Regions from separate parts of the Paenibacillus sp. J22P15 genome, predicted to be linked through region 1. Evidence: riboswitches for the same ligand, from Rfam matches in the RefSeq annotation. Region 1 holds a riboswitch; each other region holds the start of a gene.

What was found. Region 1 has a riboswitch for thiamine pyrophosphate ahead of thiC (phosphomethylpyrimidine synthase ThiC). Riboswitches for the same ligand answer to the same signal wherever they lie in the genome.
Region 2: another riboswitch for thiamine pyrophosphate. It lies ahead of AC0YN6_RS01160 (ABC transporter substrate-binding protein); the one in region 1 lies ahead of thiC (phosphomethylpyrimidine synthase ThiC).
Region 3: another riboswitch for thiamine pyrophosphate. It lies ahead of AC0YN6_RS11660 (ABC transporter ATP-binding protein); the one in region 1 lies ahead of thiC (phosphomethylpyrimidine synthase ThiC).

What each region holds. Positions count from the first base shown of each region.
Region 1 covers NZ_JBWDNT010000005.1:42,626-52,490, forward strand. The annotation lists gene yfkAB (radical SAM/CxCxxxxC motif protein YfkAB) at 1-473, shown strand, start outside; gene ytvI (sporulation integral membrane protein YtvI) at 538-1,569, shown strand; TPP riboswitch at 1,709-1,813, shown strand; gene thiC (phosphomethylpyrimidine synthase ThiC) at 2,140-3,903, shown strand; gene AC0YN6_RS13950 (ThiF family adenylyltransferase) at 3,896-4,975, shown strand; gene thiE (thiamine phosphate synthase) at 5,010-5,864, shown strand; gene AC0YN6_RS13960 (thiazole synthase) at 5,870-6,688, shown strand; gene thiO (glycine oxidase ThiO) at 6,688-7,839, shown strand; gene AC0YN6_RS13970 (FecCD family ABC transporter permease) at 8,045-9,085, shown strand; gene AC0YN6_RS13975 (FecCD family ABC transporter permease) at 9,148-9,865, shown strand, end outside.
Region 2 covers NZ_JBWDNT010000001.1:244,859-254,723, forward strand. The annotation lists gene AC0YN6_RS01135 (hypothetical protein) at 1-17, opposite strand, end outside; gene AC0YN6_RS01140 (spore germination protein) at 191-1,738, shown strand; gene AC0YN6_RS01145 (Ger(x)C family spore germination protein) at 1,757-2,965, shown strand; gene AC0YN6_RS01150 (GerAB/ArcD/ProY family transporter) at 2,982-4,064, shown strand; gene AC0YN6_RS01155 (glycosyltransferase) at 4,152-5,588, shown strand; TPP riboswitch at 5,723-5,835, shown strand; gene AC0YN6_RS01160 (ABC transporter substrate-binding protein) at 6,021-7,055, shown strand; gene AC0YN6_RS01165 (thiamine-binding protein) at 7,127-7,429, shown strand; gene AC0YN6_RS01170 (ABC transporter permease) at 7,419-8,192, shown strand; gene AC0YN6_RS01175 (ABC transporter ATP-binding protein) at 8,196-8,993, shown strand; gene AC0YN6_RS01180 (TatD family hydrolase) at 8,994-9,860, shown strand.
Region 3 covers NZ_JBWDNT010000004.1:135,914-145,778, reverse strand. The annotation lists gene AC0YN6_RS11685 (DNA alkylation repair protein) at 1-627, opposite strand, end outside; gene AC0YN6_RS11680 (hypothetical protein) at 723-2,075, opposite strand; gene AC0YN6_RS11675 (hypothetical protein) at 2,269-2,535, opposite strand; gene AC0YN6_RS11670 (DUF6855 family protein) at 2,968-3,390, opposite strand; gene AC0YN6_RS11665 (SLOG family protein) at 3,648-4,205, opposite strand; TPP riboswitch at 4,292-4,394, shown strand; gene AC0YN6_RS11660 (ABC transporter ATP-binding protein) at 4,379-5,251, shown strand; gene AC0YN6_RS11655 (ABC transporter permease) at 5,232-6,008, shown strand; gene AC0YN6_RS11650 (ABC transporter substrate-binding protein) at 6,005-7,030, shown strand; gene thiD (bifunctional hydroxymethylpyrimidine kinase/phosphomethylpyrimidine kinase) at 7,062-7,874, shown strand; gene AC0YN6_RS11640 (hypothetical protein) at 8,262-8,456, opposite strand; gene queF (preQ(1) synthase) at 8,604-9,101, opposite strand; gene queE (7-carboxy-7-deazaguanine synthase QueE) at 9,135-9,865, opposite strand, start outside.

The sequences.
Region 1 (9,865 bases):
TGCATCCGATGTATCCAAGCTCCTTTGCAAAGGATTTGCCGGTACTCTCGCGTGAACAAATGCTAGAAGCTATTGAACGTTTGTTGAAGGCACGAGACCAATCCGTATGGATGCTGTTCGGCACACTTCCTTTTTATCCATGCAGTGATAACTCGTCAGAGCGTGAGCTTCTAAGAAGATTAGCGAATGAGCCAAATGTTACGGTTCGTAATGATCCTGATGGCCGCAATCGATTAAACGTCAACTTGTTTACGGGCGATGTGTTCGTAACGGATTTCTCAGATGTACCCGCTTTTGGTAACATCGGTGAATCAAAACTGGAAGATTTATTCGATAAATGGCTGGACCATTCTCTAGCACAAAGCGTGAATTGTCACTGCCCGGTTGCCTCATGCTGTGGACCGAACCTCCTTGTCAAGGATATGTACTATAAGGATGTAAACTTCCATGAACGCAGCGCGGTGCTTGATTAGTATATAGATCCAGGTTTAAGAGTGGAATAAAGCGCATATAAAAGAATAGAAAGGAGGAGAAGCTGTGTCGATTAAGACAATCGTATTTATCGCATTAGGGTTGCTGTTGCTCTATTTGTTTTTTACGGTAGGTGCTCCTTTCTTATTAGCGCTTGTTGTAGCTATTTTTCTAGAGCCGGTAAACCTGCTGTTTATGAAGAAGTTTCGCATGAATCGACTGCTAGCAGCTACGATAACCAGCAGCTTATTTACAATTATACTCATTGGCCTAATCGCTTTGCTAGGCGTGAAGATTGTAGCTGAGTTAATAGCTTTCTTCAAAAAAGTACCCCATTATTTCGAAAATGCCAGTGGCATGATCGACGATCTCATGCTCCAGGCACAATCGTTATATCAGAACTTTCCGCCTGATACGATTCAAACGTTAGAAAATTGGCTGAAGGAACTAACGAGTGCTTTGGCAAAAATGGTTGGTACATTATCGAACTCAGTCATCGCTTTCGCTTCGAGCATTCCTGGAATGTTTATCTTCTTTATCGTCTTTTTGGTGGCGGTATACATGATGAGCTTCAGTCTGAATACGATGAGGGCAACGGTACTATCACTGTTTGATGAGAAGTCGCAGTCAAAGGTTGATAATTTGCTGATTAATCTCAAAAAATCGATCTTTGGTTTTTTGCGTTCGCAGTTTATTTTGAGTGCTCTTACCTATATTATTTCCTTAGTCGGTTTGCTGGTACTTGACATTAAGTATCCTCTTGCCATCGCGCTGCTTATTATTATCGTTGATATTATGCCGATTCTGGGAACGGGCTCTGTTCTTGTTCCATGGGGAAGCTATTTAATATTAACGGGTGATCTTTACGCTGGTGTAGGTCTTATCATTTTGTTCCTCGTGATCACCGTATTCCGCCGCATCGTAGAGCCCAAAATTCTCGGTGATTCTGTAGGTATCGGCTCATTGTCCGCGCTTGTGAGTTTATATGTAGGTTTCAAGCTGGTCGGCGTCATTGGTGTATTCATCGGGCCGCTGGTCGTTATTATCTATATGGCAGCTCGCAAGGCAGGGTTGTTCCAAGTGAAGTTTAAGATATAGCGTGTGTAACAGACGTTCACATGGCGCCATACGGCTGATCTTTGGGTGAAGCTGCTGAAGGAGTAGTTAGCTTACTTTTGCAGTGGATGGAAAAAAGAGGGTTGACACTCTTCTTTATTAAACGTTATAGTCAAACAAGGAAATCCACTAGGGGCGCCGTCATGGCTGAGATAAAGCGAAACGCTTTGGTCCCTTTGAACCTGATCTGGGTTATGCCAGCGTAGGAAAGTGGGATTGTGCGTTTATGCAATGCGTGTGACATGGTATGCCGAAATCAACGGATGCGTCAGTTGAATTAGGTATGACTTAATCTGCTGAGGGAGACCTCGGCGAGATTACACTCGCATAACGACACTCTTCGACCGCTCCTTCACTGGAGCGGTTTTTTTTGTTTGGCTGATAGTGAAGCGTATCGTAATGAGAGGCTTCGCTATTAACCAAACACGCTTCAGTGATTGCAGCTCATGTAGCCAGCTTGCTACGTGTATTTCAGCGGTGCTTTATACTTTCTAATATGCTTGCGTTAACCTCCAGGAGAAATTCAATTCATTCTATTGGGAGGTTTTTGTTATGTCCATAATTACAACTCCGCTTCCGGGCAGCCGTAAAGTATATGTCTCAGGCTCGAAGGAAAACATCCAAGTTCCGATGCGGGAAATTGCACTCGAGGCTAGTACAGGTAGAAACGGCGAAGAGACGCCGAATGAAGCAGTAAGAGTATATGATGCGAGCGGTCCTTATACCGATGAAGAATATGAAGTAGATGTGAGACGCGGCTTGCCAGCCATTCGCAACGAATGGATTGTGGAGCGCGGCGACGTGGAAAATTATGAGGGCCGAGAAATAAAGCCAGAGGACAATGGATTTAAAACGTTAGACAGGGTGGAGGAGCGAGGTGCTGAACGCTTTCCAGGTTTAGCTAGAAGGCCGCTCCGGGCAAAGGCGGGACAAAATGTTACGCAGCTTCATTATGCCCGCAAAGGAATCATCACCTCGGAGATGGAGTATATCGCCATCCGCGAAGGGATGAGCGCCGAATTTGTTCGCAGCGAAATCGCAGCTGGTCGCGCCATTATTCCGACGAACATCAATCATCCTGAAAGTGAGCCGATGATTATTGGACGTCAGTTTCATGTGAAAATCAATGCGAATATTGGAAATTCCGCTGTCGCCTCTTCGATTGAAGAGGAAGTTGAGAAGATGACTTGGGCGACTCGCTGGGGAGCCGATACCATTATGGACTTGTCCACGGGAAAAAACATCCATACGACACGAGAGTGGATTGTACGCAATTCACCAGTGCCGGTCGGTACAGTGCCGATTTATCAAGCGCTAGAGAAAGTAAATGGCAAAGCAGAAGACCTCAGCTGGGAAGTGTTCCGCGATACGCTAATCGAGCAGGCCGAGCAGGGCGTTGACTATTTTACGATTCATGCGGGCGTGCTGCTGCGTTACATACCTCTAACGGCTAAGCGTGTTACCGGAATTGTCTCAAGGGGCGGATCGATTATGGCAGCATGGTGCCTTGCGCACCATAGAGAAAACTTCCTTTATACGCATTTTGAAGAGATCTGTGAAATTATGAAGGCATATGACGTGTCATTCTCGCTTGGCGACGGGCTGAGACCAGGCTCAATTGCCGATGCGAATGATGCTGCTCAGTTTGCAGAGCTGGATACACTCGGCGAGCTTACAAAGATCGCGTGGAAACATGATGTTCAAGTGATGATCGAAGGTCCAGGGCATGTCCCAATGCATTTGATCAAAGAAAATATGGATCGTCAGCTGGCGGTTTGCGATGAGGCGCCCTTCTATACACTAGGTCCGCTAACTACGGATATCGCACCGGGGTATGATCATATTACTTCAGCAATCGGGGCGGCGATGATTGGTTGGTTCGGAACGGCTATGCTATGTTACGTAACACCAAAGGAGCATCTCGGTCTTCCGAATAAGGAGGATGTGAAGGAAGGCGTTATTACTTATAAAATTGCAGCACATGCGGCAGATTTGGCGAAAGGACATCGCGGGGCGAAGCTGCGTGACGATGCGTTGTCCAAAGCAAGGTTTGAATTCCGTTGGCGTGATCAATTCCATCTGTCGCTTGATCCAGAACGTGCGATGGCCTATCACGATGAGACGCTGCCAGCGGATGCAGCCAAATCTGCTCATTTCTGCTCGATGTGCGGACCGAAGTTTTGCAGTATGCGAATTACTCAAGATATAAGGGAGTATGCTGCGCAAAACGGAATGGAAACGACGGAGGCAATTGAAGCGGGTATGAAGGAAAAGGCGGATGCATTCAAAGCGGCTGGAAGCATGATTTATGGTTAATACAGCTCAGTCGGCATTTGCTAATCGTTATTCCAGGCAAACGAGATTTGCTCAAATCGGAGAAGAAGGCCAGCGTAAGCTGGCCGATGCTTCGGTGCTCATCGTCGGTGTAGGCGCGTTAGGGGCATCGCTTGCGCAGCATATGGTTCGAGCTGGGGTGGGAGAAGTGAGGCTGGTCGATAGGGATTTTGTCGAGCCCAGCAACTTACAGCGCCAAATGCTATTTGACGAAGCGGATGCGCTTGCTGTACTGCCCAAGGCGATTGCTGCTGCAAATAAGCTTCGCGAGATCAACAGCAGCGTTAAAATAATAGCCACAGTAGCGGATGTGAACACATCGAATATCGGCCTTTTTGCTGGAGGTGTGGGGCTCGTGCTTGACGGGACGGACAATGCTGCGACAAGGCTGCTGCTAAGCGATCTATGCTTTAATCAGCGGATTCCATTTGTCTATGGCGGTGTAGCTGGGGCGCAAGGGATGCAAGCCACACTTATCCCGGGGGAGACGTCTTGCTTACGCTGCTTAATCGGCGCTGCCGATTCGGAGAACGAGGTAGATACTTGCGATACAGTAGGGGTACTCGCACCAGCGGTTGAATTTGTTGCTTCGCTGCAGGCGGGCGAAGCGATCAAATTGCTCACGGGTAATCAACGGGCCATACGTAAAACATGGTTAAGCGCTGATTTATGGTCATTCCGAGTGCGAGAATCGGAGCTGCCGCTTGGTAGAACGGAATGTCCTTATTGCGGTCAAAGGCAGAAGTCAGCCATTGACGATAGAACTATTTTGGATCATAGAATAGCAGAAGCTTCTCCCATTAGCACGACTGTCCTATGCGGAAGAGATACGGTGCAGGTGACATTAGGCATGCCGCTTCCTATGACGGGGTTAGAGCAATCATTGAAGGAGCTTGGCTGTCAGCTTACGGTTAATCGGTATTTAGTGAAGGCCTTGCTGCAAAGCGGCGAGCAGCTGATTCTATTTCCAGATGGGCGTGTGCTCGTGCAGGGGACGGCAGATGCTGAGCACGCCATTAACCTTTGCAGGAGCTACTTACTAAATGAAAAATGATTGATTATACCGATAGAAGGATGTGTGAGTAACGATGAGTAGAGCAGAATGGCGAAACTTTCAATTGTATGCCATCACAGCGGAATCCAATCACCCTGGAAAATCGGTCGTTGAAGTGATCGAACAAGCATTGATTGGCGGAGCGCAAATAGTACAGCTTCGTAATAAGACAGGCACGAGGGACGAGGTGCTGGAGCAAGCGAAAGCACTGCGTATACTAACGAGAAAGTATAACGTTCCATTCATTATCAATGATTACCCAGAAATCGTTCTAGAAACAGATGCTGACGGTGTTCATTTGGGGCAAGATGATATGCCTATTGCCGTAGCGAGAGGATTGCTTGGGCCAGACCGCATTATCGGTATTTCCACGCATAGCCTGGAGCAAGCGTTGGCAGCCGAGAAGGATGGTGCTGATTATATCGGTGTTGGACCTGTGTATCCAACGAATACGAAGCCGGGACGCACCGCTGTTACAACAAGCTATGTGACAGATGCAGCTCGTCATGTATCTATACCTTTTGTAGCAATAGGCGGCATTACTTTAGATAATGTCGATGCCGTGCTTGCGGCTGGAGCTACGCGGATTTGTGCGGTTTCAGCAATTGTTGGCGATGCTGATCCTGCTAGCGTATGCCGCGCTTTCATAGAACGAATAGATGCGTCGCGATATGAGCGGGAACTTTCATCAAAGACGCTGAAAATAAACGGTCGCGAGGAGCGGACTAACGCAGCGACGATAGAGGAGCTGGTTATCCAGCTGGGACAGCAAAATAAGAAGCTCGTTATTGAGCTTGACGGGATGCTTGTACAGCGGGCGTCATGGGCAGAAACCGAATTGCCCAGCGGCAGTTCCATAGAGCTTATACATTTTGTTGGTGGGGGTTGAATGGCATGCAGAATTGGAAAAACGATGACCCGCTTATAATAGGAGGCCATGCGCTGCGCTCACGTTTCTTGTTCGGAACCGGAAGATTTCCAAGTCCGGCAGTGCTGCAGCAAGCGCTTGAAGCATCGGGTTCTGAAGTAATTACATTTGCAGTTAGAAGAGTTAATTTGGATAGTGTGGAGGACGATTCAGTACTCCAGCATTTTGAGGATCGATCGATTATTTATTTACCGAATACATCTGGAGCGAGAACGGCAGAGGAGGCTGTGCGGATTGCGCGGCTGGCGCGAGAAGCAGGGCTGGGAAATTGGATAAAGGTCGAGATCAGCGGTGATCACCGCACGCTGCTGCCCGATCCAATAGAAACGCTTCGTGCTACGGAGCAGCTCGCGAACGAAGGTTTTATTGTACTCCCTTATACCTCAGATGATCCTATTCTTTGCCGAAGGCTGGAGCAAGCGGGTGCAGCAGCAATTATGCCGGGCGGTTCGCCAATCGGGTCAGGACTCGGTTTGCTCAATCCCTATAATCTCGGACTGATTGCTGAGCAGTCGACTGTTCCTGTTATCATTGATGCTGGAATTGGATCGGCCAAGGACGCTGCAGAAGCGATGGAGCTCGGTGCGGACGGCATATTGGCGAATACACCAATTGCTAAGGCACAAGACCCAATTATGATGGCTCGTGCTTTCCGATTAGCGATTGAAGCAGGACGATTAGCTAGGTTGGCTGGCCGTATACCGAAGAAACGTTATGCATCTGCCAGCAGTGATTGGGCAGGTTCTTTGTTTGAATCAGGGGTCGGCGCAGGAGGCGAGCAGTAATGTCGCAGTCGGTCATTATACTCGGAGGCGGAATCATCGGTTTGTCCTGTGCTTTCGAGGCGGCGCGAAGAGGAATGAGTGTGACGCTCATTGAGCCAAGCGAGCTGGGTGGGCAAGCATCCGGTGCAGCAGCCGGCATGTTAGCGCCATATTCTGAAAATACGGAGCAGCCGGATGAATTTTTTCATCTGTGCTTAAACAGCCACCACAACTATCCGGAGTGGATAAGGGCTGTCGAGGAGCATTCCGGCATGTCGACGGAGTGGGTTCAAAGCGGGAGTATTAACGTATTCATGCACGAAGCGGACGCGCTCCCAATACAGTCTAGATTGCAATGGCAAAATGAACGGGGCGCGGAGGCGCAGCTTATTGATGCGGCTCAGCTCCGGCAGCTTGAGCCGATGATCTCACACTCGGCAGTTGCCGGTGTGTTTACACCGAAGGAGAGCCATGTATACGCACCAAAGCTCGTTAAGGCATTGGAAGAAGCATGCCGTAAACTTGGGGTCGCCATTCTAGCGCATGCCGGACAGATTGAAGATGTGATTGTTCACTCCAGCGGAGGCGTATCCGTAAGTGCAGAAGCTGTCGTGAAGCCTATTCACGCAGATCGGCTGGTCGTATGTGCTGGCGCCTGGTCAGGTGTATACGAAAGATGGTTTGGACTGTCGATTCCGATTCATCCGATTCGCGGACAAATATGTTCTTATGAGCATGAGGCTGCTGAGGTGCGTCATATGATATTTTCCAGTCAAGCTTATTGGGTAGGCAAAAAAAATGCCCGGCTCGTGTGCGGAGCATCGGAAGATGTTGCAGGTTTCGAGACAAGCGTTACCGAGCGAGGGATTGGCCGTTTAATTCGCAGCAGCAATCAGCTCTTTCCGTTTCTCGTAGGAAAACAGACTGCGTCTCGGTGGGCTGGCTTGCGGCCTGCAACACGTGATGGTCTGCCGCTGCTTGGAGAAGTGGAGGGTATGCCGACTGTAATTATGGCAGCAGGACATTATCGCAACGGTATATTGTTAAGTCCGATAACAGCACTCATTGTTGCGGATTTGTTAGAGGAGAAGAAGGAGAGGCACTCGATCAGCAGGTTTTCTCCAAATCGCTTTACGACGATAGTTAATAGGGGAAGTCTTTCTATTAGATAGGTGCAGTTTAATATCAGTATGAATTGCCTTAATAATTACATTGAAAATGAATGAAAAATCTGCTATATTGAAAACGAGAATCGTTATCAGTGGAGCGGGTTTTTTTTATGTCTTAAATTAGTAATACGTTCGTGAAGCATAGCCTAACGTAAAGGTATTACTCTTATTTTCAACCAAAGAATACATACAGAAGGGTAGTTTGAAGATGGCTTCTTCATCAAACACGAAAGAGCTGGCAGGCACGAAGCTGCGCACTCGGCCATTGATGGCCACGATTATTTTATTTGGCGGAATAGCAGCATTATTATTATCGTTGGCATTATCGATCTCGGTCGGAGCAGCAGATATTAGTCTCTCTACGGTGTGGGGGAGCGTATTCCACTTCAATGAGGAAAATATTCAGCATCAGATTATTAAGGAGCTTCGCATGCCGCGTGCACTCGCAGCCGCTTTGGTAGGTGCTGCATTTGCTGTCGCAGGTTCAGTCATGCAAGGGATGACTAGAAACCCGCTAGCAGATTCGAGTTTGCTTGGCATCAATGCGGGAGCAGGCTTTATGTTGGCTTTATGCTTTGCTTTTTTTCCATCGATATCGTATTTAGGGCTCATGTTTGTTTGTTTTGCAGGGGCGGCTGTTGCTATGGGACTCGTATATGGAATCGGCTCATTAGCGAAGGGCGGTTTAACACCTGTTCGTCTTACGTTAGCGGGTGCCGCTGTCGGAGCGTTGCTGCTAGCGCTAACCGAAGGTGTAGCGATTTATTATAAAATTGGACAAGATATGGCATTCTGGTACGCTGGGGGGGTAGCCGGAACGAAATGGGAGCAAATTCAGATTGTATCCCCTTGGGTCATCGGCGGTCTCCTTGGCGCTCTAGTTCTATCTCGTTCTATTACACTCTTAAGCTTAGGTGATGATGTTGCTGCAGGGCTTGGTCAACGAACAGGCTTAGTGAAGGCGGCAGGCGTCCTTATTGTTTTGTTGCTGGCAGGAACAGCGGTTTCAGCTGTAGGCTCGATTGGTTTTGTCGGTTTGATCATTCCTCATATCTCACGCTTTCTCGTCGGTGTAGATTATAGATGGATCATTCCTTGCTCAGCTGTGCTCGGAAGCTTACTTATGGTGCTGGCGGACATAGGCGGGCGAATGATTAATCCGCCACAGGAAGTAGCCATCGGCATCATTATCGCGGTAATTGGTGTTCCCTTCTTCCTCTATCTTATTACAAAGATGAAGGGGGAATAGTGTTGAATAATTACTTTATTACAGCAACGGAGCAGCGTAGAATAAAACGCGCTATTCTAGTGATGTCGGTGCTTGGTGCACTTATTATCCTATCGATTATCATTAGTATGAATACAGGCTACATCCGTTTAGCGCCCATCGATGTTTTGAAAACTTTAATTGGAGAAGGTACGAAAAAGCAGGAGCTTATTTTATTTGATTTTCGTCTGCCTCGTATCGTCATCTCTATTCTTATTGGTGCAGGCTTTGCCGTTTCTGGCTGCATTATTCAAGGATTGTCACGTAATCCGCTGTCTGATCCAGGGCTGCTTGGTATAAACGCAGGTGCTGGTTTAGCTGTAATTTTGTTTATTTCGTTTTACCCTTCGACGGAGAAGGGCTCTATCTTTCTGATGCCTTTTCTTGCTCTGATCGGTGCGGCACTTACGGCATTGCTTATATTCGTACTTTCATATAAAAGGCATCGCGGGCTATTGCCTACTCGGATGATATTGGTAGGTATCGCCGTAGCGGCGGGTATTAGCGCTGCGATGCAGCTGTTAATATTACGTTTAACACCGGAAAAGTATCAATTTTTTGCTGTTTGGATGGCAGGCAGCATATGGGGAACGAACTGGAAATATGTATTAGCGCTTCTGCCGTGGTTAATCATTATTTTACCGTTCGTGCAATTTAAGGCGAAAGCTTTGAATGCTTTGAATCTAGGCGATCAATTGGCGGTAGGACTCGGAGCTCAGGTGAACAAGGAAAGAGCATGGCTTCTTGCAGCAGCCGTAGGAT
Region 2 (9,865 bases), on a different contig from region 1:
CATTTTTCCAATGTCATGATGCATTCCTCCATAACAAGAACGTTTGTTCTTATTATATACAGAACAAACGTTCTTATGCTATAGGTTTTTTGTGGTTATTATTTACAAGGTTTGGTTAACGATAAGAACGTACATATTTACATCCATAATGCGCCAAAATAGAAGCAACATGGAAATGAAGGGTGCCGTTATGAACAAACAAAACGCAGGTAGGCTAACACCGTTCAGTTCGTCGCTGCATGCAAATGTCAAAACGATTGGCGATTGTTTTGGAGGCAGCACAGATATCGTAATCCGAATGTTTCGCAGCGACGCGGCTCCAGAGCGTGAGATTGCCATTCTTTATGTGGATGGAATCGTAAACTCGGAGACCATTAACAAGAGTGTTATGGAGCCATTAATGTCGATGAAGCTGCCGCAGCATGTGCAGGTGAAGGGAGGCAAGCTGCTGGAGGCGCTGCGCAACTGCGTCGTTTCAATCGGATCGGTGAAGAGCGTAGTCACTTTGGAAGAAGCTCTCCAATATATGACGGACGGGTTATGCGTAATTATAGCGGACGGCAGCACGGAGGTGTTGACTGCGGATGTGAACGGCGGGGAGCAGCGCAGCGTCACAATTCCGCAGACCCAGACTGTCATTCGGGGCCCGCAGCATGCCTTTGTGGAAAATATTCAAACGAATATCAGTTTGGTTCGTCGCATTATTCGTTCTTCTGACCTTCATGTGCAGGTGCACAAGATCGGTGAGCAAACGCATACTAATGTGGCTGTCATGTTTTTGCACGGAGTAGCGGATGAAGGAATCATTAAAGAGGTTTACCGAAGACTGGCGGCTATCGAAATAGACGGTGTGCTTGAGAGCGGATACGTAGAAGAGTTTATTCAAGATGAGACATTCACACTATTTCCAACGCTCTCGAATTCTGAGAGGCCGGATTCGGTCGCAGCAGCACTGCTCGACGGAAGAGTGGCGGTGCTGGTCGACGGATCGCCAATGGCGTTGCTCGCTCCAACTACGTTTTTTACCTTTTTCAAATCACCGGAGGATTATTATCAGAGGTTCGATATTGCCTCGTTCGTCCGGATGATTCGATATGGTGCCTACGTGGTTTCGATTCTCCTTCCTGCCTTATATATCGCAGTAACTACCTTTCATCAGGAGATGCTGCCGACTACGCTGCTTATCAGTCTGGCAGCTCAGCGCGAGGGCATTCCGTTTCCAGGTCTAGTCGAGGCACTTCTCATGGAAATCACGTTCGAGGTGCTTCGTGAGGCGGGCCTGCGAATGCCGCGGGCGATTGGGCCTGCTATATCCATCGTCGGTGCTCTCGTATTAGGACAGAGCGCGGTACAGGCAGGCATTGTATCCGCCGGGATGGTTATCGTTGTCTCTTTCACAGCGATATCTAATTTTGTTATGCCGGAATTCAATATGGCCGCAACTTCTCGCATTATTCGGTTCTTCTTTATGATTATGGCTGGTATTTTTGGGTTTTTCGGTATTTTCATATCGGCGCTGTTTATGCTGATCCATTTAGTGTCGCTGCGCTCCTTCGGAGTGCCGTACATGTCGCCGGTTGCACCAACTCCATCAAAGCAAGGGTTTTGGAAAGACGTGTTCGTAAGGCTGCCATGGTGGGCAATTGTGCTTCGGCCTCTTGATTTGAATCTGCGCAACCCCAAGCGGCGGCCAAACGGAAAAAAACCGATGGCACAGCGTCATTCCGATAAGCCGTAACGAAAGGGAGGAACGGCCATGAACAAATGGAGGCTTCTGCTCCCGCTGCTCGTATGCCTGCTGACTGCTGGCTGCTGGAATCGGGTAGAGCTAAACGATATTGCCATTATTTCCGCAACCGGGCTAGATTGGAAGGACGGAAATTGGGTGATATCGTATCAGGTGGTCATTCCACAAGCAATTTCCAGCCAAAGTGCTGCAAGCAATACGGCGGCGGTGAATGTCTTCTCAACAAAAGGCGAGAGTACCCGGAGCGCGGTCAACAAGGCGAGTCAGGAGATGTCGCGGCGCCTTTACTTCTCACACAATCAAATTGTCATTATCGGTCAGGAGGCAGCACGTAAAGGGCTAAGTTCATTTCTCGACGTATATTTGCGAAATCATGATTCCCGCGAGACGGTGAGCGTCTATTTGACGAGAGGCAACGCGCGCCGAATGCTGGAACAGTTGATCCCGCTTGAGAAAATTCCTGGCGCAGCCATTCATCGTATGATCATCAATGAAGAGAAGAACAGTTCTATTTTTCGGCAAATGACGATCCATGATGTGATGCTGGATTTGCTCGGCACAACACATGCCACCAGCATACCGGGTCTTACCATGGCGGGAACGAGCGAGAGCATGGATCGAGCTGAGAAGCTGACCCGCACCAATACGCCCTCCAAATTAAGACTATTTGATTTGGGGCTGATTGTAGGCGATAAGCTGGTAGGTTGGGTTAATGATGAGGAGAGCCGAGGCATCATGTGGCTCACGAACCATGTGAAGAGAACGACGATCCCTTTTGCATGCTCAGAGGATGGGAATGGACTGAAGAACTCGTCGATTCGAATTACGCAGGCGAAGACCAAGCTGCGACCTGAATCGGCAAGCGGCAATTGGATTATGCATGTGAATGCGAGCGCTGCGGGCACGCTGCTCGAGTATAGCTGCCAAGATGATCTCACCAATCCGAAGCAGGTGGAGAAGGTTGAGCGGCTTATTGAAGGCGAGCTTGCTTCCATTATGGAGAAAGGGTGGAAGGCTGCTCGTAAACATAAGGCAGATGTAATGGGCTTTGGAACATTGATCCACCAAAGATATCCCAAGCAGTGGTCGGAGGTGGCAGATCAGTGGACGGAGCTATTTCCAAGCATAGAAGTAAAGCTGTCGGTAAAGGTGAAGCTCAGTTCAACAGGTTCGAGCGAAAGCGGCTTTAAAAAGGTACAGGAGAAAGGCCGCTCATAAGCAGAAAGGAGACCGTATGCAGCAGATCGGAAAAAAACAGATTTCTATATTGATTATCGTTTTTTTGATCGGAAGTACGCCGTTGTTCGAGCTTGGCACTAAAGCGAAGCAGGACGCATGGCTATCAATGGCGATCGCTGCGGTTGCCGGCCTGCTGCTTACAAGCATGTATGTCCGTATACAAAAGCGCGCTCCTGATTCGGAACTGGCTGAGCTTTACAAGATACATTTTGGACGGTGGATCGGCGGCTGTGTCGGGCTTCTCCATGCTTTGTGGTTCGCTTACGAATCGATGCGAAATGTGAGGGATGTAGGTGAGATTACGACAAAGGGCTTGCTTATCTTAACCCCGAAGTGGATTATTATGCTGCTTATCCTCATCGTTGCAGCTTACACCGTAAACAAGGGTCTAGAGGTATTTGTCCGTGTAGTGCAGCTGTTATTTCCGATTACAGTTATTGGATATTGTTTAATAATATTGCTTGTATTCATAACTGGATTACCGAAAATAACACATTTGCTGCCGATTTTGGAGAATGGGATCGGTCCTGTCGTGAAGGCGGCATTTCCGGACTTGCTCGGTTTTCCTTTCGGGCAAATGGTTGTTTTTCTCGTTTTCTGGAAGCATGTCAGCGAGAAAAAAATGATCGGACGAGTCTCGTATCGGGCTTTTATTCTAGTATCGGTTTTTCTTATCCTCATGAATGCGATCACGATATGTGTATTAGGGCCAGATTTAGCGGGTCTTACAGCACTGCCATTGTTGGAGGTGGTGCAGCTGATTCGGTTGGCAAACTTTCTGGAGCGGCTAGATGTGATTGTAACACTGCTTCTATTTATCGGTCTCTACGTGAAATTGACCGCGCTGTACATGGCATCGGTATTCACATTGAGTGCGGTAAGTGGTTTCGCTTATCGTTACTGTGTGGTACCGGTAGGTATCTTCATCTATGCAGCTTCGTTTTTGGAAACGAACAATACGTATCACATTTGGGTCGGATTTGAGATTTCGCTGAAGATTGTTCCATTTTTCCAAATCGTACTGCCGCTGCTTATGCTTATCGTCGGAATACGAAAGAAATATAAAAAGGCAGCATGATAAAGTTGGAACACATTTCTCACCGAAGCGGCTGTATCGACATATTTTATGGGTACAGATTTTTACGCTTGCTTGAGGGGGATATGCGTGAGCGATTCCAATAGGGGTATGACAAGCATTATTCTCGTTACCTACAATAAGATCGAGTTCACAAAACAATGTGTGGAGAGCATTCGGCGTCATACGCAGCGAGGCAGCTATGAGCTGATTATTGTAGATAATGGTTCGACGGATGATACGGTGGCGTGGGCAAAAAACGAAGGCGGCATCCTAGTCATTGACAATGGCTGCAACAACGGGTTTCCTAAAGGCTGCAACCAAGGTCTGGCTGCGGCTTCAGGTGATCTTCTTCTGCTGCTAAATAACGATACAATTGTAACGCCAGGCTGGCTTGACGGACTTACACGCTGCATATTCAGTGATGAACGAATCGGAGCGGTCAGTCCTGTAACGAATTCGGCATCCTACTGGACGACAATTCCGGTCACATATAAGACGATAGAGGAAATGGAGCTGTTCGCTTCCGCGCTGCACGCGATTCCTGACAGAACGAAGTGGGAAGAACGTGTGAAGCTCGTGGGCTACTGCTTGCTGCTGCGGAGAGAGGCATGGGAGCAGGTCGGACCGCTTGATGAGTGCTTTGGCATCGGCAGCTTTGAAGATGATGACTATGGACTGCGGCTGAGGCTGGCAGGATACAAGCTGATGTTATGCGGGGATACGTTTATTCACCACTATGGCAGCGTCTCCTTTAACTCTGAGCCGGAGTTATATCTGCAAACTTTCAATAACAATACGAACGTTTTTATGGTTAAATGGGGTTTTCACCCCGGCGAAGCGACATATATACGCATGGATTTCAGTACGGTTATTGAGCGGGAATCTCATGAATACAAGCGCGAGGAATGCTCAATTCTGGAAATTGGCTGCGGCTGCGGAGCGACGATTCTACATGTGAAGAAGCAATTTCCAACTGCAAAATGGTACGGTGTCGAGGGCAACGAGATGGCGGCAAGAGTTGCAGAGGCCTCGGGAATTACGGTGTTCCGCTCGAGAGAGCCGGAGGATTGGATATTGCCTGCAGAAGGTTTGGACGGAATCATGATCGGGGATGCCCACGCTTATGGAACGCCGCAAACGATGAAGCGGCTTGTTAGTCTTTTAAAGCCGGGCGGCTGGCTCATCGGGTGTTTTGCCAATCGATTTTATTTCGAGAATATTCGGCAGTACTTAGATCCTTCGAATGTGAAGGCGCAGCGTCAAGCGGCGATTCAGTACACAGCACAGCAGGTGGGTCAGTTGTATGTACAGGCAGGTTTTTCTTATGTGAAGGTTACGCGCGCAGAGAATAAGCCGCAGGAGCAGCTCGATTATATTCACTTGCTTGAGCAAGTAACATCAAGTGATATTGTGAATGAACTGACAGCCGCTTATTTGCTTGTCTATGGACGCGTTGCTCCTGCTGCGGTTCAGGAGGATGATAAGGAAACTCGTGGTACGGGCGAGGCGGGCTTCATGAGCTGAAAAGTGTAGAGCCGATGTATGTGGTAGCCGTATGCCGAAAGACGAGAGGGATTATGGCTTGATGATAATCATTTTCAAAAAAAGCTGGCATTAAATGCGGGTTTTGCTATACAATGAATGGTATTGACGAAACCGAATATGTTCCGGGGAGCTGGTTAGGCCGGCTGAGAGGGGATTATCTACACAATTCCGACCCGTTAAACCTGATCTGGATAATGCCAGCGTAGGGACAGAAGCTCTGTTTATTAGGCAGGCACGGTCGCAGAGACCAAGCATGTGCTGGGATAAATAGCTGCAAAGCCGATGATATGGCGTCCTCCGGATTAGGGGGACGCTTTTTTTGTTGCAATTGGAATGATGCAGCCAGGGGACCGGATACTACGAGGAGACGTCTTAATTGAATCGAAGCATGGAGAGGGGAACAAAAACATCATGAATCAGAAAAAAGCAGGGCAAATGTCGTGGAGATTGGTGGCAGCGATGCTTGTGTTCGTATTGGCGCTGGCAGGTTGTGGTGCCAATAACAACGGCGAGAAGCCGAAAGAGCAAGAGGGATCAGCGGACAAGCCGCTTGAGAAGGTGCAGGTAGTACTAGACTGGACACCGAATACAAATCATACCGGACTATATGTGGCTAGAGATAAAGGTTTTTTTAAGGAGCAAGGTCTTGACGTTGAAATTATTCAACCGGGTCAAAGCGGAGCTGATCAAATGGTAGCCTCGGGCAATGTACAGTTTGGCGTGAGCTATCAGGAATCGATTACGATGGCTAGAATTGCGGGCGTGCCGCTCGTATCGATCGCCGCTGTCATTCAGCACAATACTTCAGGCTTCGCATCTCCGCTCGCAAAGGGAATCGATTCACCTGAGAAATTCGAAGGCAAAACCTACGGCGGCTGGGGCGCTCCTGTCGAGGAGGCGGTTATTCAATCGCTAATGCAGGAGAAGGGTGCGGATGTAAGCAAAGTAAACATCATGAGCATCGGCGAAAGCGACTTTTTTACAGCGGTTAAGCGGGATATCGATTTTGCATGGATCTATTATGCGTGGACAGGTGTGGAAGCAGAGCTGCGCGGTGAAAAGATTAATATGGTTTATTTGACTGATTATAGCGACAAACTGGATTACTATACGCCCGTGATTGTAACAAATGAAACGATGATCAAGGATAAACCGGATGTGGTCAAAGCGTTTACTGCTGCCGTGTCAAAAGGCTACCAGTATGCGATCAGTAATCCAGAGGATGCGGCAGAAATTTTAATCAAAGCAGAGCCCGACTTGAATGCAGAGCTTGTGCGTGCCAGCCAAAAATGGTTAAGCTCGAAATATCAAGATGACGCGCCGCGCTGGGGTGAACAGAAGCTAAGCGTATGGGAAAACTACGCGGAGTGGATGTTTGAGCACAAGCTGCTCGAGAAGGAGCTTGAAGCGGAGAAGGCGTTTACGAATGAGTTTCTGCCTGAATAAGATAATGGTCAACGACAGGAAAGCGGACATAGTCCGCTTTCACTTACAACGATGAGAGAGAAGGAAATCAGATGGCAAACGCATTAGTAAGCATTCAAATTTTACCGACAACGCCAGGCGGCGAAAGCGTCCTTCCTTACGTAGATCGTGCAATTGAAATTATTAAAGCAGCGGGAGTGCCTTACCGAGTAGCGCCGCTTGAAACGACAATGGAGGGTGAGCTTAGCCACCTGCTTAGCGTAGTGCAATCGATGAGCGAGGAAATGGCAGAGATGGGCTGCCCGTCCGTTATTTCACAGGTTAAAATTTATTACAATCCAGCAAAGGGTGCTTCGATGGGCAGGCTGCTGGAGAAATATCCAGATGGGCAATAAAAAGTCGATTTGGTCAAAAATATGGCCCCCAGCAGCGCTGATGATCACGCTGCTCGCCGGCTGGCAGGCAGCTGCATCACTTGGATTGTTTGAAGAATGGATGTTTCCATCACCTATATCAATCGTGCAGGAGGCCATCGCTATTTGGCCAAGGTTAATGATGCATACGGGAGCTACGATGAAAATCATGCTGCTCGGCTTTGTGGGAGGATCGGCGGTGGGCTTTGTGCTCGCCGCTTTGCTGCATTTAATCCCCGGCGTTCGATCGGCAGTATACCCGTTGCTCGTGCTGTCGCAAAACGTACCCATCATTGCGATCGCTCCTATCTTGACGATGCTGCTGGGCTATGGAATGCTGCCCAAAGTGCTGCTTGTTATGATGGTGTGTTTCTTCCCGATTACGGTTGCCATGCTGAGCGGACTTATGAACACCGATGCACAGCTTCGTAATTATTTACAAATGATCGGCATTAACAAATGGCAGCTTTTTTGGCGATTAGAGCTTCCACACGCGATTGTTCATTTATTTTCTGGTTTAAAAATTGCGGCGTCCTACAGCGTGCTCAGTGCAGTTGTAGCCGAATGGATAGGTACGAACAAAGGGCTTGGAGCATTTATGATCATCTCGTTCAAAGGGTTTATGCCTGATCGTGTGTTTGCAGCAGTTATTATTATCGTTGCGATCAGCTTGACGTTATTCGGGCTAATCACCTTAGCGGAGCGCCTCGTCATTCGTTGGCGCCCTGAGAAAGAGGTGAACTAGAGGATGAGCAAGCAAAGTGAATATGAGCTTGCCACGCTGCATGCGAAAAATATTCGGAAGCAGTTTGGCAAAGGACTCACGAGCAAAGAGGTGCTTGGAGGCTTATCCTTCTCGATAGCGGATGGAGAATTTGTATCGATCGTAGGACCCTCTGGGAGCGGGAAGACAACTTTGTTTCAAATTATCGGCGGCTTGGAGCGTCCGTCGGAAGGCGAGATTTGGATTAATGGCAAGCAAACGACGGGCGAACGCGGGCATATTTCATATATGCCGCAGCAATCATCGCTGCTCCCATGGCAAACCGTCGCAGGCAATATTGAGTTATCGCTTACCATCTCAGGTGTGGATCGAAAGCTCGCGAAGGAGAAAACGAGCGAATGGCTGGAGAGAATCGGACTGCAGGAGTATGCGGATTGTTATCCACATGTGCTGTCAGGAGGGATGCAGCAGCGGGTTTCTTTCCTTCGTGCGCTGCTTGCACCGCAGCGGCTCATGCTGCTCGATGAACCGTTTGGCGCACTGGATGCTTTGACGCGGCAGCAAATGCAGCAGTGGCTTATGTCGATTTGGGAGCAAAATCGCAGATCCGTTCTGCTCGTTACGCACAGCATTGAGGAAGCCTTGTTTTTATCAGACCGGATTATCGTACTGTCTGCATCGCCAGCTGTAGTGCTGGAGGAATTTCAGGTGCCTTTCGAGCGTCCGCGTCATGAATCGTTGTGGACGGACCCGCGGTTCTATGCCATGAAGCAGAACATTTATGACCTGCTTAAGACAGGTGCCAACGAAGGGGATAAATAGATGACGAGGGAAATAGGCAGTGAACAGCGTGAGCGGCAGCTTTCTAATGTGTCACCCCTCCAAGCTGAAGCTTGTATAGATGCACATCTTCATATTGACCTGTATGCGTCAGAATTGCGGGAAGAGCTGCTGGAGCACGCCTTTGCAGAAGGAGTTGCAGCTGTGGTTGCAGTTTCCATGCATTTGGAGTCATCAATTGTGAATCGTGAAATTGCGCTTCAGTATGCGGGAAAAGTGTATCCTGCTTACGGCTTTCATCCAGAGCAGCCTATACCGGCTGATGCGGAGATCGACAAGCTGTTTGAATGGATTCGCGCGCGTCATGAAGCGGGTGAGTCGTTTGCTATAGGGGAAGTAGGGCTTCCTTATTACACGCGGACAGAAGCGATGGAAGCTGAGGAGGGCGTGGTTTTCGATGAAAAACCATACTTGGAGCTGCTGGAACGCTTCGCTGCGCTAGCCGTAGAGCTGGATCGTCCGCTTGTGCTGCATGCGGTGTATGAAGACGCCGACAAAGCATGCGACATTTTGGAGCGGTATGGCGTTCGCAGAGCGCACTTTCATTGGTTCAAAGGCAGTTCCGAGGTCATACGCCGCATGGCTGCCGGCGGCTATATGGTATCAGTTACGCCTGACGTTGCCTATGAAGCTGAGATTCAGCAGCTTGTAGAGCAGTATCCGATGGAGCTGCTCATGGTCGAGACGGATGGTCCGTGGCCGTTCGAGGGGACGTATGCGGGTCAACCGACGCGGCCGGCAATGGCTGCTGATGTAGCAGTACATATTGCGGCTATCAAGAAGCTAAAGGCCGAGCAGGCCGCGGAAATATTGCTTGCGAATACACGCCGTTTTTACGGAATTAAATAGAATAG
Region 3 (9,865 bases), on a different contig from region 1:
GAGCGATGTTTGTTCTACAAACCGACGGACGCAGCTGGCATCTGTTTTTGCATACTCCCGCAGAGCCCAGCCAATTGCCTTTCGTATAAAAAAATCACTTTCATCCTTCGTAAGGCGTATGTAGTGAAATAATCGTTCTGTATCGGTATTATGCTTATATTTTAGCTGAAATAATAAAGCCGACCTTCGCAGCCACATATGATCCGACATAATCCATCGCTCCGTATAATCTGCTATCAATTCCGGGTATTTCGAAAGCTGATAGCCAACCAAATGGGCCGCCAGAAAATCAACCGTATCCCACCATGAGTGGGTTGTCACCCAACGCTCTAGCCTGTCGATATGTGCAGGCGACGCCTCTTTGCTGTATTTTTCAAGCAAACCCATCGCAACGTAATGAAACTCGCGCTCTTCCAGCTGCCATAGCTGTTCTGCTGTTTGCAGCAGCTCCTCGCCTTTAGGCTTTTCATTTTGCCGCCAAAACTCGCGCAGCAGTTGTGTCCTATCTGGCGTTTTAATGCCCAGAAATACAAATTGACCGCGCATATACGCCTCCATCGGACCTGCCGTCTCCGGATTGGCGTGCTCCCGGAACTTCGCTTCCAATGCCTCTGCAATTTTAGTCATCCAACAACTGCTCCTTTTCTTTGAACCATAACATAAAGCAGCCCCGCCATCAACGACGGTCAGGGCTGCTTTGTAACTGCGATATATAGATTCGATTATGATGCTTCGTCATGCAAATATCTGAAGAACGGCTTATCCACCCAAAATTGAATTGGCGTAACAACAACATTTGGATCAATTGCTTTAAAGCCTGCTACCACCTTGGCAGAATCTTCATTAAGTGAAAAAGGATTTACAGTATAAGGACTGTCCGCATCCGTAATAAAGTTGTTCGTAATAATTTCGTAATCCTTCAGTTCCGTTTGTGAATAGTAAAGCGGCTGCCACCATGATTCAATAATCAGACCTGCTTGACCATCCTTATCTTTCTTTGCATAAGCTAGAATGACATCTTGGAAAGCAGCTTTATCCGCCGCATTAGCAAATTCGAATTCAAGATCATACTCTTTTGCATAATTAATATAATTTCCATTTGCAATTTTCACCACATTCGGTCCTGGAGTACCCCATTCTGCTAGAAAAATAAATGCAGATGTTTTGGGCTCGAATTGTACCTTAGCGTTTAGTCCTTCACTGCGAAGCAAGCCAATAAGCTGAATCGCGTGATTAAAATCAGAATGTCCGTAAATTAGCGATAAGGAATCGACGAAATTAGCATTGAAACGGGAATCCTTAATGTTGTAGCCCGTAATCAAATTTTGCTCCAACGCTGTATTAACAAGCTTTTGCAAGTTCGGCGCATCAATAATATCGGAAGTTTCGTATGCATTGCTTAGCTTTGCATAAATATCGTTGTCGTTAACATAACCGATGTATTTCTTATAAAGTCCTTTTGTGATAAGCACTTTACCTAGAAGCGTGTGGATCAATTGATCGCTTGCTGCATTTTTCGGCTTAAAGTTAGCATGAAATTCAACTGGCAGCAAACCTGTATCTACCGCTGCTGCTACCTCTTGCGCGCCTTTGGTACCAAGCGAGCTGCTTTTTACATTTAGCTTCGTCAAAACTTTGTTTACCTTAGCAGCTGGATATGTATAGGCAAGCTCCTTCAAGTCTGCTGCTCTTACAGCAATCGCAATTGCTACAGAGCTTGTAAGCACTTGATCGCCTTGAATGGCGGGGCCGGACAAAATACCTTTCTCATACAAAGCAGCTGCAGCTGCATACAGCTCGCTCTCAGCTGAGACGTCCGAGAATGTTACAGCTTTGCCCGATGGCTCATAGCTAAGAACAGTTGCTACCGCTTGAATGAATTCGCCTTTTGTAACCTTAGCCGGGAGACTAACATCAAACTTTTCTTTCAAAAACTGCTTATACTGTGCTGCACCATCTTCCTGTGATACCGCAGTTGCAGAAGATGCCGCAAATGCAGCTGATTGCGTGAAAATGATAGAGAAGGACAAGAGGAGTGCTACTAGCAGTTTGGTATATGCTTTGGTATGTTTCATTAACATTGCCTCCATTTTTAATTCCGACATATTTAATCGGGAATAAGTAATGTTCCATAGTATACCAACATAAAATTATATATGTCAATAAATATATTTTATTACTATACAAATATTTACCTTAACCGAGTTATTGCTCCGATGCTCATTATTAAAAAAAGACTGCCCGTCGGCAGCCTTAATCTTGAGTCCGCTATAGATCTTCAAATCCAACAACTGAAAAAATAACAGCGCTGACGACTGCAATATGAATAATTGAGAAAACAACTTGAACAGAAACAACATTTAAATCTTTTCTAGACAATTTAGGGCTGCTCCGTAATTTATATATAGAAAATCCAATTATGCCAGTTACAAGAAGTGATTGTACTAACCATTTTGAAACCGTAATAAAAGCTGGAGTATTATTTACAACCGGAGTTAAAAACCACTGAAATGGCTCGAATAACAATGCTGCCAAAATGAGAATCCATGCCATCAAATGAATCGGCAAAGCTAATAAAATATGGTTACGAATAGCAGTTCTCCTCCTACCTATTGTTCACATATTTCATAGACGCAGCCGCATAGAAAAAAGTTACTTATTTAGTATGTAGGATTATGTGCACTTTCAGTCCAATGATTAGCCCTCGTAATATGAATATCATAACTCATGATTTTTCATCTCCCTTTTGATAAACCAAAAAAATGACTAGCGACATAAATACCATATATAATATATTTTACCATATAAAAGACACGCATGATCAAAGATAATCGAACATTTAAATAAAAAAATAGGAGCTGCTGCCGTAGCAACCTGCTCCTATTGTTAAACAAAAGTAATATGTTAGCTAAATGAAGCAGCAACAAGAGGGAATTCATGTCGTCGTCTATTTTCTCGCTCATGCATTTATTTGCTTTCTTGCTGTAGTGCCCTCATCCGATTATTTCTTGCATTGTGTTCTACCTCTGCGAGTCCCAGCTTCTCCATCAATGGTGGTATGTACATTCCGAATCTCCCGCGCAAACCTTTTTTCAAGCCATACCAACCGCCGATAGGATTTTCAGGTGAACGTCCCCAAGCTTCAACTGTACCCTCCTTAACAGGCTTCTGTTCATCAGCGCTGCCGAGCTCTATCCAGTCACCGTGTTCTTTAAGCATCGCGCTTAAGTCTTCAATGCAACGATAGTCATAATGCAACACTGTTTTGCCTACCGTGCAAACTATGATTTCTTTCCCATCCTTTTCGCCCTTAAACATTTCATATTCAGATGTTTGAGGAGGCGTTTTTAATTTCCATGGGTTCTCTTTGGTACCCTCTGCTATCGACATACAATTCCGCTCCTTTTGCTTTATACTCAAATTTTCTTAGACAAATTACCATGAATCCTTATTGACCATAACCTGTTCCCTATTACTTTGTTCCAAATCGAATCGCTCTCAAGTACAACATACTCGGCTGGTCGCTCCGTGTCAAACTGAGAACTCATTCTTTCATAGGCTTCTGTGTCCGCTTGGCCTATGAGGTTAGTTTGTCATCTATCCATTCAGCATAATGGGCTATACTGGTTTTCATTTTAAGCAACGCCTTAACTGTCTGAATACAAATTGTCATCATCTGCAATGCTTTGAATGTCCTCCGAGCTGATGCTAATGTAAACGTAACCCTCTGCATGCTGCTTTTTTAACGCTTTTTCTTTAAAAAACTTTGGACTGCCCTCGCCAGCATCTTCATCGTAAACGAGCAAAATGCCGTCCGTCTTGCGAAACAACAGCTCGTCCCTCGCCGTAAACTGCCAGATCCCATTATACGGTTGGTTGCTGACTGAGGCATAATAGTCGACTCCTTTTAATACCTGCTGATAAAATTCCTTTTTATCATCCTTCCACTTTTCTTCCGGATTACTGTACGCCGAAATAATAGATAGCCTCAACTGAGGATAAATTTCTTTCAGCGCGATAACGACCTCACAAGCCCACAAATCCACCCCATACTGTCCCGGGGTAATGACCCATTCAAGCCCATCCTCAATAAGCGGAACCAGCTTGTTCGTCAGCACTTTTTTTATATAAACAATGCCTTCATGCTTCTGATTAAAAATATTAAGCTCATGAGCGCGATAGCCCGTTACGAGTAAATTTTTCATTTGTCCAACGCCTTTTCGGATAATTATAGTTTACATCTCTCCAGTGTATGCTATAGTAGAAAAAATACAAATTGAATATTGACCTATTTATTCACTAGGGGGGCCTAACGGCTGAGATGGAGCATATGCTCTGGACCCTTGGAACCTGATCTGGATCATTCCAGCGGAGGGAAGTGGAGCAGCAGCATTCATTCATGCGCGCAAGCCTTGTTTGTTCGTTAGACCCGCTCATTTCCCCTCGGAAATGGGTGGGTCTTTATTTGTTTACTGGGGGAATGTGTATTACCGCTATATTATCACTTCATCACGTAAGCTATTCTTTCAATACGCATACGGATAAGCCTATTTTGTCTAATTTATCGCTGCAAGCTCGTTCAGGAGAATTCGTCTCCATCATTGGTGCGAGCGGTTCGGGCAAAAGCACCCTCTTTAAGCTTATGGCTGGATTACTCCAGCCGAGCCAAGGTGAAATCAGGCTGCATGGCAAGCCTGCCGCGAATCGGCTAGGCAAGGTTGCCTACATGCCGCAAAAGGACCTGCTCCTGCCATGGAGAACTGTGCTCGATAATTGCTTGCTCCCGCTTGAGCTGGCAAGAGGCGCAAAGCCTTATAGCACAGGTGAAATCATGGAGCTGCTTGTACGCTTCGGACTCGCAGGATATGAACATGCGTATCCTGACGAACTATCGGGAGGCATGCGTCAGCGAGCTGCGTTTCTAAGAACACTCGCAACGGGTCAAGAGCTGCTGCTGCTGGATGAGCCGTTCGGCGCGCTAGATGCAATGACCAAACGCGGCATGCATAAGTGGCTGCTGGATTTATGGGGCGGCTTAGGTAAAACAGTTCTCTTCATCACACATGATTTAGAAGAAGCTATTTTGCTAAGTGATCGCATTTATTTATTGACGGCTGACAAAGCGCACACCGTTCAAGAAATTGTCGTCGAGCTGCCGAGGCCACGACATTATGAGCAGAATTATGAACCCGATTTTGTAAAGCTGCGACAAGATTTGGAGCGAAGGCTGCATGAGCAAACTTCTTTTTAAACGATGGCTGAATCATTATGGACTCTTTATACTACTGCTCGCCAGCTTGCTGATCGTGTGGCAATGGATCGTACATCTTGGCTTAGTTCCTTCTTACATACTGCCGTCTCCCACTGCCATCAGCCGAGCCTTAATAGAAGACAGCCGTCTTCTACTAGGCGAACACCTGCGGACAACTTTGAAGGAAGTCGCAATCGGATTCCTACTATCGGTTGTGGGCGGAATTGCTCTAGCAGCAGGAATGCACACGTTCCGCACGCTAGAGAAGGCGATCTACCCATTCGTCGTCATCAGTCAGACGATTCCTCTTATCGCCCTGTCGCCAATCTTCATCATGTGGTTCGGCTATACGATTTGGAGCAAGGTTGCTGTCGTATTTCTGACATCCTTCTTTCCTATCGTTGTCAACACTTATGACGGGCTAGCGAAAAGTGACAAGGAATATCGGGAGCTGCTGCTAACGATGGGGGCGACACGCTGGGATATTTTTCGCAAAATACAAATTCCGATCGCCCTGCCCTCCTTCTTCTCGGGACTGAAATTATCTATCGTCTATTGTGTTGTCGGCGCTACGATTGGCGAGTGGCTTGGGGGCAGTGCAGGTCTTGGCTACTATAGCCGCCGAATGTCCAGCAATTTGAACGCTGATTCTATGTTTGCAGCTGTTTTTCTGTTATCCCTGATCGGCATCTTGTTATTCGGTGCCATCGTGCTTTTGGAGAAAACGATACTAAAGAGAAGAGGAATCAAGAAATGAAGATCAATACAAACATCAAATGGTTTATTCCAATGCTGTCCATTCTACTGCTCGTAATTAGCGGTTGCAGCGGTAATGCAAATGTAAATTCTAATGAAACCAGCTCTCCTACACCGGATCAGAAGCCTCAGCAAATTAGCATCATGCTCGACTGGTATCCAAATGCAGTGCATTCCTTCCTTTATGCAGCTCAGAAGAACGGCTATTTCGAGAAGCACGGCCTGGATGTTAACATTCAAATGCCTGCTGATACGAATGACGCTTTGAAACTTGTGGCGGCTGGCAAGGTCGACTTAGCGCTCAGCTACCAGCCACAGGTGCTCATGGCTCGCGGCGAAGCTATTCCTGTTAAATCGATTGCTGCCATCGTCAGACATCCTCTTAATCATCTGATGGTTCCTGAAGGCGGAAGCTACAAATCGCCCAAGGATCTCGTCGGTAAAAAGGTGGGCTACTCTTCAATTCCACTATACGAAGCGATGATGCGGACGATGATCAAGGATGACGGCGGAGATCCGCAAAATGTAAATATGATAGACGTCGGTTTTTCCTTTATTCCCGCTATCGCCACCAATAAGGTTGATGCAATCATTGGCGGATTTATAAATCATGAGCAACTGCTGCTAGCTAAGGAAGGGCATCCGATGAAGGCAATTAACCCTACTGATTTTGGCGTGCCAGATTATTACGAGCTTGTACTCGTTGCAAGCGAGCAAGGAGTTGCTGAAAAACAAGAGTTGTTCAAAAAATTTATGGCCGCCATTACAGAAGGCCAGCAATTTGTCGCATCGAATACAGAGCAATCCTTGTCCATCTTATTCGAGCACGAGGATCAAACCTCCCCTCTCGACAAGGAAATCGAAACGAAGAGCTTAGACATCCTGCTGCCGCTTATGGACGCGGGTGAACAATCCTTTGGTTATCAAGATCCTGCATCATGGTCCAATGTGCGAGATTGGTTAATAGAGAATGAACTTCTGCCAGCGAATATTAAGGCTGAGGATGCTTTTTCAAATTTGTAAGTAAGACTGATCTTTTGAAGGAGATACGTCGATGAAACGATATCAAGCACTGACGATTGCAGGCTCGGATTCCGGGGGAGGCGCAGGCATTCAAGCTGATTTAAAAACCTTTCAGGAGCTCGGCACCTACGGAATGTCCGTTATCACAGCAGTGACTGCTCAGAATACACTTGGTGTGCAAGGTGTCTATCCGATGGAGGCTGAAGCGATTAGAAGGCAGCTGAATTCCATTGGCGAAGATTTGGAACCCTCTGCTGTTAAGACTGGCATGTTGTTTAGCGTAGAAATAATCGAGATCGTAGCCGCAAAAATAAAACAATATCAATGGAAAAATCTCATCATTGACCCTGTAATGATTGCCAAAGGCGGCTCGCCCTTGCTACAGCAGGAAGCCGTTCAAACACTGATTAAGCATTTGCTGCCGCTCGCGCTTGTTGTTACTCCAAATATTCCAGAAGCTGAGCTGCTCGCAGGTATGCCAATAAGTACGCTCAGTGACCGTGAGGAAGCTGCGCGGATATTAAAGCAAATGGGCTCGCGTTATGTTGTCATAAAAGGCGGCCATGATATAAGCGGAGATCGTCTTGTTGATCTAATCTATGATGGTGAGCGCTTCGTCTATTTGGAAAGCGATCGTATTGCTACTAAGCATACGCATGGCACTGGTTGCACGTTCTCTGCTGCTATTACCGCAGAGGTCGCTCAAGGGAAATCCGTTCATGATGCGATTAGAACAGCCAAATGCTTCATTCAAGCAGCTATTGAAGACCAAATCGGGATCGGCGGCGGGCATGGTCCAACCAATCATTTTGCTTATAAGCAAAGGCAGCTCTCACGAAGATGACTGCTGATCTTATACCGAATGCCTGACAATAGGTCGATTGGAAATATAGATCTAAAATATAGATCTATACTCACCAAATCAGCGCTTTTGGCAAAAATAGGACTAGATGCTAGACTTAATGTGGCCCAAAACCCACCCGATGGCTTTTTATTCGTCATTCCAGTAAATATAGATCTAAATTATAGATCTATTCTCACCAAACCAGCGCTTTAGATGAAAATAGGTCTAGAAGATAGACTTAATATCACTCACAACCTACCTATTGACTCACAATAAAAGCGTTCCAACAAAAAAATGGCGGTGCAAGGATTTCCCCTTGCACCGCCATTTTTCAATTACTGCTCCATATATCTTTTACCAATCATAAACATTTTAAGAAGATAGCTTTTACTTTTCCTCCTGCTCCATCTGCAGCAAGAAGGGCTCATTCACATTGTTCATACGGCTATATTCAGCTTGTGATGCGCCTGGAGCTGCAAGAGCTCGTACCGGAGTAACACCAAAGTTCGTTAACGCTGACGCTATTGTGCAAAGCAGCACTGACATACATATCGCATTTTTAATCATCATCGGTTCACCCATTCTCTAGTATCTCTTACTTAAGTATAGACAAAAAGAGAATAATTGAAATAGACTCTGGGCAGGATATTACCTAGACCTTAGACGGGCAACCAAGGGGACATCTACCATAGATGTCTCTTTTGTCCTAGTCTCAGGTACAAGCAAAAATTAACGATTATCCACTTTCTCTGGATATAAATCATGGTTCATGAGCCGATGCTCCGCCATTTGCTCGTACTTTGTACCAGGCTGCCCCCAATTGCAATAAGGGTCGATGGAAATGCCGCCGCGTGGTGTAAACTTACCCCAAACCTCAATATAGCGGGGATTCATCAGTGCAATAAGATCATTCATAATGATATTCATGCAATCCTCGTGGAAATCACCATGGTTCCGGAAGCTGAATAAGTATAGCTTCAGCGACTTGCTCTCTACCATTTTTTGAGCGGGAATGTATGAGATATAGATAGTTGCAAAATCCGGCTGTCCTGTCATTGGACAAAGACTCGTAAATTCCGGACAATTAAATTTCACAAAATAATCCCGATTCGGATGCTTATTATCAAAGGCCTCCAAAATTTCCGGTGCATAGTTAAACAAATATTGCGTTCCTTGATTGCCGAGCAGCGTCACACCGTTCAGCTCCTCTTTGTTTCTTCCTTCCATGCTCGTTTCCACCTTTCTTACTTTAATTATATTTCAGACACCCTTTTTATTCCCCCATACCCATGTATGAAGCTGCGGGAGAACGTGCACCCGCTTTAAATCAGCGTTTGGCATAACCTTCTCAATCAGCCACTCATAACGCTCTACCAAATATGGAAGCATAAGCTTCGGCTCCGTTTCCTGCAAGTTGCTATTGCCCGCTTGCAAATAAAACGGAACCATCGGGTAGCGTAAGTGAACATAGGTCGCATACTCCAAATCCTCATCATCAAAAACGACGATCTTCAAACTAAAGCTAGTTGACTTGCTTTTCAAATTGGATACGATTTCGTCGAGTTTGGACCAGTCGGTCTTCATACCTGAGCTCGGTGGTTTAGGTGATAAAGTCAGCTCATCAATTGACCAAAACCAATCCTGCCAGCGACTGCCTTGTGTCTCTAGCGCAACGCTGATGCTTTGTTTATGAAGCTCATTCACTAATACGTCCAGCTGAGTGAGCAGCGCGGGATTACCGCCCGAAATCGTTACATGCTCAAACGTTTTTCCGCCGATTCCTTTAAGTTCATCTATAATTTCATTTGCCGTCAGCATTCGTATCTCTTCTTTGCCGCTGCCATCCCAAGTAAATGCCGAATCACACCAAGAGCAGCTATAATCGCAGCCCGCAGTACGAACGAACATCGTTTTGCGGCCAATGACCATGCCTTCTCCCTGAACGGTCGGTCCAAACACTTCCATAACAGGAATTCGTTTGTTATCTGGCA